One region of the Kitasatospora sp. NPDC059646 genome, then DNA from elsewhere that is predicted to be linked to it. Evidence: riboswitches for the same ligand, from Rfam matches in the RefSeq annotation. Region 1 holds a riboswitch; each other region holds the start of a gene.

Region 1 (2,258 bases):
ACAGCGAGGCCGAGCTCCACGCCTGCGGGGCGAAGTGGACCGCCTCCTGGGCCTTCGCCCACAGGTCGGTCCACCAGCCGGCCACCGCCGTCGGCGCCAGGAACTGGTACACCGCGAAGCCCAGCGCCCACGGCAGCAGCATCAGCGGGCGCGCCGGGGCGTCCTGCGCCAGGTTCCAGCCGCGCCGGCCGGCGCCCAGGAAGTAGTCCACCGCCAGGACCGCGAACAGCGGCACGAACACCGACCCGATCAGGCCGAGGAACGCGTAGTACGAGTCGGTGAACTCCTTGATCCGCAGCGCCAGCACCGTCACCAGCACGCCGATGCCGCCGGTCAGCACCCGCCGGTCGACCTTCGGCCACAGGTTGTGGATCGACATCGCGGTCGAGTACACGTTCGCGAACGACTGGTCGGACTCGCGGAGCACCAGCACCAGCAGGAACGCCCAGCCCGCGGCGACACCGGTGAACGAGCCCAGGATCCGGTCCGGGTCGCCGCCGGACTGCAGCAGCGCCACCACGCCCAGCATGTAGCACCACACCTGGGCCACCGTGTAGCCGGAGAACGTGCCCCAGAACGCCTTCGCCGAGCTGCGCGCGTGCCGGGTGTAGTCCGCGGCCAGCGGCACGAACGAGATCGACACCGCGATCACCGCGTCCGTCGCCGACAGGAAGCCGTCCCAGTTGCCCGCGCCCGGGTCCGGGAAGCCCTGCCGGGCGAACTGGACGGTGAAGTACACCATCGCCAGCCCGACCGCGACCGCCACGTACTTGCGCAGCACCGCGATCGCGCCCAGCGGCCAGATCGTCAGCACCGTCGTCAGCACGCCCGCCAGCAGCACGAACAGCCAGCGCCAGTCCTCGGTGCCGGCCACCGTCTGCGCGCCCCAGGCGATCACCGTCAGCTCGTACACGCCCCAGCCGACGCACTGCAGGATGTTCAGCACCGTCGGCACGTACGACAGCCTGGTGCCGAACAGGCCGCGCAGCACCGCCATCGCCGGCGCGCCGGTGCGGGCGCCCACCAGGGCGGCCACCGCGAGCATCGCGGTGCCGATCGCGGTGCCCGCGACGACCGCCGTCACCGCCGCGGCGAAGCCCAGCTCGTGGCCCTGCTTGCCCAGCACCGTCGCGGCGCTGGTGAACCCGATCAGGCTCACCCCGAGGTTGGCCCAGAGCGCGAACAGCGCCCGGAAGTCCAGGGTGCGCGGCGGCGCCGTGTCGAGGGTCAGCGGGGCCTCGGCCCGCGCACCGGTCTCAAGATCGGAAATTTGGGCAGACGGAACAGCCGTCATGGCCGATACTCCCTACGCCGGCATTACCCGGACAGGTTCCGGCGGTCAGCGCCCCCTCGCCCGCGACGGCGTCACCGCCATGCCCTACGGTCGATCCGGCGCACTCTCAGCCTGGCTGGTCCAAGCTCCCGCGACGTTCTTCGTTGACAGGAGCGACAGGTTAGCCGCCGAGCTGGGGAACGCCAAGGCCGGGGGGAACGGCGTCCGCATCGCGGAACCACTGACAGGCATGTCGGAGAGGCTTAAGGCTTCTCATGATTTCTTCAGGGGCCCGCTTACGGTGTCCGAATCCGGCATAGGAAAAACTGTGCCCCGAGGCTGCGGCCGCGCCGCCCGCGCGTCCCGGACCGCAGCCCAAGGTTCTGTCAGCGATGGAGGTCGTCCGTGAGCACCGAGCACGCGAGTGGTACCACCCCGCCGGAGAAGGCCCCCGGGGCCGCCGGCACCGAGGCGGCCCCCGCCTCCTCCGCTCCCGCGTACCTCGATGCGCCGCCGCCGGTGCTGCCGGCCGCGCCCGCCGCCCCGTCGGCGGACCACACCATGCAGCTCGGGAAGGTGCCCGCCGCGCCCGCCGCCGCCCCGGCCCCCGCGGCGGACGCGCCGCCGCCGTTCCAGAACCCGTACGGCAGCGTGAGCGATCCGAACAGCCCGTACGCGCGGCCCGCCGCCGACGCGCCCGCCGCCGGCGACACCACCGTTGTCCCGCCGGCGCCGTTCGCGCAGGACGGGGCGCCCGGGGCCGGCGTTCCCGGCGAGGGGCAGCACCCGTTCGGCGCCGGCCACCCGGTCGGCGGGTGGGCCCACCCGTCCGGCGGCGCGGCCGGGGTCGGCGGACCGGGTGAACCCGGCTCGCCGTGGGCCGGCCCGCAGCCCGCACCGGGCGGCAGGAGCAAGCGCGGCGGCCTGGTCGCGCTGGTGGCCGCGGTCGCGCTGGTCGCCGGCCTGGCCGGCGGCGCCATCGGCG
Region 2 (2,258 bases), on a different contig from region 1:
CCGAGGCGGAGCGGGTCTCACCGGTGAGCCGCTCGCGGTCGCGGATCATGTCCTCGACGGTCAGCCCGCCGACGATGGAGCGCAGGTGGCCGGCGAACACGTTGTGCACCCGCTGGCCCATCATCTTCTGCTGGTCCAGGAAACGCCGGGCGGCGTTGGCGATCGACGCCGGGTCGTCGCCCACCTTGAAGATCACAACCCCCTTGACGTGCACGGGAATTCCCTGCGACGTCACACACTCCACGTCCAGCGCGGCCTCGTTCAGGTCCAGCGACAGCCGGCGGACCACCTGGACACCCGGCACCACGAAGGTGCCCCGACCGGTGACCACCCGGAAGCCGAGCCCCTCACCGTGCTTGGAACCCGAGATGACCAGGGCCTCGTTCGGCTCGGCGACCCGCCACATGAGCTTGAACAGGACGATCAGAAGAACGACGCCGACGACGGCGCCTCCGACGATGCCGATCAGCATCGGCAATCTCCCCCTTCAGGGCACACCGGTCCCGTGCTGCGCTTGGGTTGTGCAGATCTGGCGCGGAACCCGGTGGCAGCCGCATTCTCCGCCGTCGGCGATCACGGGGGAAGAGTCCGGACGGAGAGAACTCCCACTGTCCCGAAACTGTTGCAGGAGGTCTGCTGGTCCGCTCCGACACGGCGTCAGAAGGGTTCGACGTAGACCGTTCGCGGTGGCTGGTAATCGACCACGACCACCATGGTGCCCGGCTGCAGCGGCTCGCCCGGGGTGGCGCGGTACGCCAGGAACGCCTCACTGCCCAGCCGCTCGGGGACGTGCACCATCACCTCGCCGACCAGGCCCGCGCCGATCCGCCCCGTCACCCGTCCCACCAGTCCGATCATCCGGACCATCCTCCCACCCCGCCCGCAGCGTGAACAGCTCGGCGCCGCGCGGCAGTTGCCCGCCGGGCGCGGCCCGACAGCGGCGATGCGCGGCCCGGGCCCCGGCGATGCGCCCTGGACCGGGGCCGCCCGGTGCCCTACGGTGAGGAACCGAACGCAGGCGGACGACGCCTGCGCGGAACGGGAGCTCGGAGCACCGGGCTGAGAGGGCGCTGACGGTACGCGGACCCGCGGACCACCTGCTGCGCCGACCGCAGGAACCTGACCGGGTAATGCCGGCGTAGGGAGTTGAAGGTCCGATGACCGCATTTTCTGAGCACACGTCTGCCCGCGAGTCCGCCGCCGCCGCGGGCTACCCCACCCCCGCCTGGCGCAAGGCCTACCGCCAGGGCAGCCGCCCCGACCTGCGGGTCCCCTACCGCGAGGTCGAACTGACCAACGGCCGCACCGTCCCGCTGTACGACACCTCCGGCCCGTACACCGACCCGTCCCACCCCACCGACGTCCGGCGCGGACTGCCCGCGCTGCGCGACGCCTGGATCCGGCAGCGCGGCGACGTCGAGGAGTACGACGGCCGGCAGTCCCGGCCCGAGGACGACGGCATCAAGCACACCGCTCCGCGCGGCGGCGACCTGCGCAACCTGGACGCCGTCTTCCCCGGCCGCCCGCGCCGCCCGCTGCGCGCCCGCGACGGCGTCGCTGTCACCCAACTCGCTTACGCCAAGCGCGGGTTGATCACGCCCGAGATGGAGTTCGTGGCGCTCCGGGAAGGCCTGGAGCCGGAGTTCGTGCGCGAGCAGGTGGCGCGCGGACGGGCCGTCATCCCGGTCAACGTGAACCACCCCGAGATCGAACCGGCCATCATCGGCACCGACTTCCTGGTGAAGATCAACGCCAACATCGGCAACTCCGCCGTCACCTCCTCCATCGAGGAGGAGGTGGAGAAGATGACCTGGGCCACCCGCTGGGGCGCCGACACCGTCATGGACCTCTCCACCGGCCGCAACATCCACACCACCCGCGAGTGGATCCTGCGCAACTCCCCCGTCCCGATCGGCACCGTCCCGCTCTACCAGGCACTGGAGAAGGTCGACGGCCGGGCCGAGGAACTGAGCTGGGAGGTGTACCGGGACACCGTCGTCGAGCAGTGCGAACAGGGCGTCGACTACATGACCGTGCACGCCGGCGTGCTGCTGCGGTACGTCCCGCTCACCGCCCGCCGCAAGACCGGCATCGTCTCGCGCGGCGGCTCCATCATGGCCGCGTGGTGCCTGGCGCACCATCAGGAGAACTTCCTCTACACCCACTTCGAGGAACTCTGCGACCTGCTCCGCGCCTACGACGTCACCTTCTCCCTCGGCGACGGCCTGCGGCCCGGCTCCATCGCGGACGCCAACGAC
Region 3 (2,258 bases), on a different contig from region 1:
CACCAGCTCGCCGTCCGCGCGCGGCACCAGGTACAGGTGCTGCCCGCGCACCACGGCGCGCACGTTGCGGGACAGGAACGGCGCGTACGGCTCGGGGACGCGCAGCCGCAGCACCTGCCCCTTGACCGGGCGGATCGGCGGCAGCACGCCGTCCGGCAGGCCCGGCAGCAGGTGGCTGCGGGAGCCGGCCGCCAGCACCGTGCGGTCCGCCGTCAGCTGCTCGCCGGTCGACAGCCGTACGCCGGTGGCGCGTTCGCCGTCGGTGGTCAGCTCGGCGGCCTGCGTGCGGTGGAAGGCCACGCCCAGCAGCCGGCACGCCGCGACCAGGGCGGCGGCCAGCCGGCGGCCGTCCACCTGGTGGTCCTCGGCGACGTGCAGGCCGCCGCGCACGCCGGGGGCGAGCATCGGCTCCAGCCGGCGGCACTCCCGGCCGGTCAGCCACTCCGAGGCCAGGCCCAACCGGCCGTGGAAGGCGTGCAGTTCGCGCAGCTCCGCGCGGTCGTCGGCGTCCAGCGCGACGGCCAGCGTCCCGGTGCGGCGGTAGCCGGTGTCCAGGCCGGTGAGCTCGGTCAGCTCGGCCGCGAACGCCCCGTACCGCTCGTTGGACGCCATCCCCAGGCGCAGCAACGGCTCCTCGCCGTACTGCAGTTCGGTGACCGGGGCGAGCATGCCCGCGGCGACCTGCGCCGCACCGCCGCCGGGCGACGGGTCCACCACCGCGACCGACAGGCCGCGCTGCGCGGTGCGCCAGGCGACGCCGAGGCCGATGACGCCCCCGCCGATCACCAGCACGTCCGAATGTGCCACAGCGCTTCTTCTCCCTTCGCCGGCATGACCCGGATCAGGTTCGGACGGTCGCGGGCCGCCACAGCCCGCCTCTCAGCCCGGTGCGCCGGGCTCCCGTGATGAGGTAGTACCCCCACCTTATCGCCGGGCCCACCCGCGCCCACAGGGGCGTGCGGGAGGGCTAGGGTGGACGCCGTGGCTGAGCTGAGGGCAACGGACCGGGTCGTCGTGGTCGGGGCGGGCATGGCGGGCGCGCAGGCCGCGCTGAACCTGCGGCAGGGCGGCTGGCAGGGGGCGATCACCCTGCTCGGCGACGAACTCCACCTCCCGTACGACCGGCCGCCGCTGTCCAAGGACGTCCTCCTCGGCAAGGCCGACGCCACCGCCTTCGACATCGACTGGCGCGACCTCGGCGTCGACCTGCTCACCGGCCGCCGCGCCACCGCCCTGGAGGCCGGCACGCTGCACACCGACGGCGGCGAACTCCCGTACGGGGCCCTGGTGATCGCCACCGGCGCCGACCCCCGCACGCTGCCCGGCCTGCCCGGCGCCCGCACCCTGCGCACCGTCGACGACGCGCACGCGCTGCGCGCCGCGCTCACCCCCGGCAGGCGGATCGTGCTGGTCGGCGCGGGCTGGATCGGCGCCGAGACCGCCACCGTCGCCCGCGCCCTCGGCTGCCACGTCACCGTGGTGGAGGCCGCCGCCACCCCGCTGGCCGGGGCCCTGCCCGCCGAACTCGGCACGCTGATGGCCGACTGGTACGCCGAAGCCGGCGTCGAACTGCGCTGCGGCGCCGCGGTCGCCGGGGCCGCCGACGGCGGGGTGCTGCTCGCCGACGGCACCCGCCTGCCCGCCGACGAGGTGGTGGTCGGCGTCGGCGCCCGCCCCGCCACCGGCTGGCTGGCCGGCGGGCCGCTGGCGCTCGACCCGGACGGCACGATCCCGGTCGACGACCGGTTGCGCACCGCGCTGCCCGGCGTCTGGGCGGCCGGGGACTGCGTCTCCTACCCGTCGGCCCGGTTCGGCGCCCGGCTCGCCGTCCAGCATTGGGACCACGCCCTGCACTCCGGCGGCGCCGTCGCCGCCTCGGTGCTCGGCGCCCTGGACGCGCCCTACGACCCCGTCCCCTACTTCTGGTCCGAGCAGTTCGGCCGCATGGTGCAGTACGCGGGACGGCACGCCGGCGCCGACCACCTGCTGTGGCGCGGCTCCCCGTCCGAGCGCGCCTGGTCGGTGCTGTGGCTGCGCGACGGCGCGCCGGTCGCGCTGCTCGCCGTCGACCGGCCGCGCGACCTGGCGCAGGGCCGGCGCCTGATCGAACGCGGAACGGTGCTCGATCCGGCGCTCGCCGCCGACCCGGCCGTCCAGCTGAAGGCGGCGACGGCGTAGCGCGTGGGTAGGCTGGGGGCGTGAGCACAATTGATCCCAAGATCGACGCCCTGGTTCCCGCGTGGCTGTACCTGCCCGAC

What was found. Region 1 has a riboswitch for thiamine pyrophosphate ahead of ACFV1L_RS14295 (purine-cytosine permease family protein). Riboswitches for the same ligand answer to the same signal wherever they lie in the genome.
Region 2: linked by a shared signal. The riboswitch ahead of thiC (phosphomethylpyrimidine synthase ThiC) and the one ahead of ACFV1L_RS14295 (purine-cytosine permease family protein) in region 1 are both predicted to bind thiamine pyrophosphate.
Region 3: linked by a shared signal. The riboswitch ahead of thiO (glycine oxidase ThiO) and the one ahead of ACFV1L_RS14295 (purine-cytosine permease family protein) in region 1 are both predicted to bind thiamine pyrophosphate.

What each region holds. Positions count from the first base shown of each region.
Region 1 covers NZ_JBHWDS010000016.1:98,714-100,971, reverse strand. The annotation lists gene ACFV1L_RS14295 (purine-cytosine permease family protein) at 1-1,294, opposite strand, end outside; TPP riboswitch at 1,285-1,436, opposite strand; gene ACFV1L_RS14290 (S1C family serine protease) at 1,679-2,258, shown strand, end outside.
Region 2 covers NZ_JBHWDS010000051.1:13,194-15,451, forward strand. The annotation lists gene ACFV1L_RS28725 (SPFH domain-containing protein) at 1-472, opposite strand, end outside; gene ACFV1L_RS28730 (hypothetical protein) at 658-858, opposite strand; TPP riboswitch at 1,029-1,162, shown strand; gene thiC (phosphomethylpyrimidine synthase ThiC) at 1,158-2,258, shown strand, end outside.
Region 3 covers NZ_JBHWDS010000046.1:17,042-19,299, reverse strand. The annotation lists gene thiO (glycine oxidase ThiO) at 1-807, opposite strand, end outside; TPP riboswitch at 802-914, opposite strand; gene ACFV1L_RS27225 (NAD(P)/FAD-dependent oxidoreductase) at 973-2,178, shown strand; gene ACFV1L_RS27220 (Rv2175c family DNA-binding protein) at 2,199-2,258, shown strand, end outside.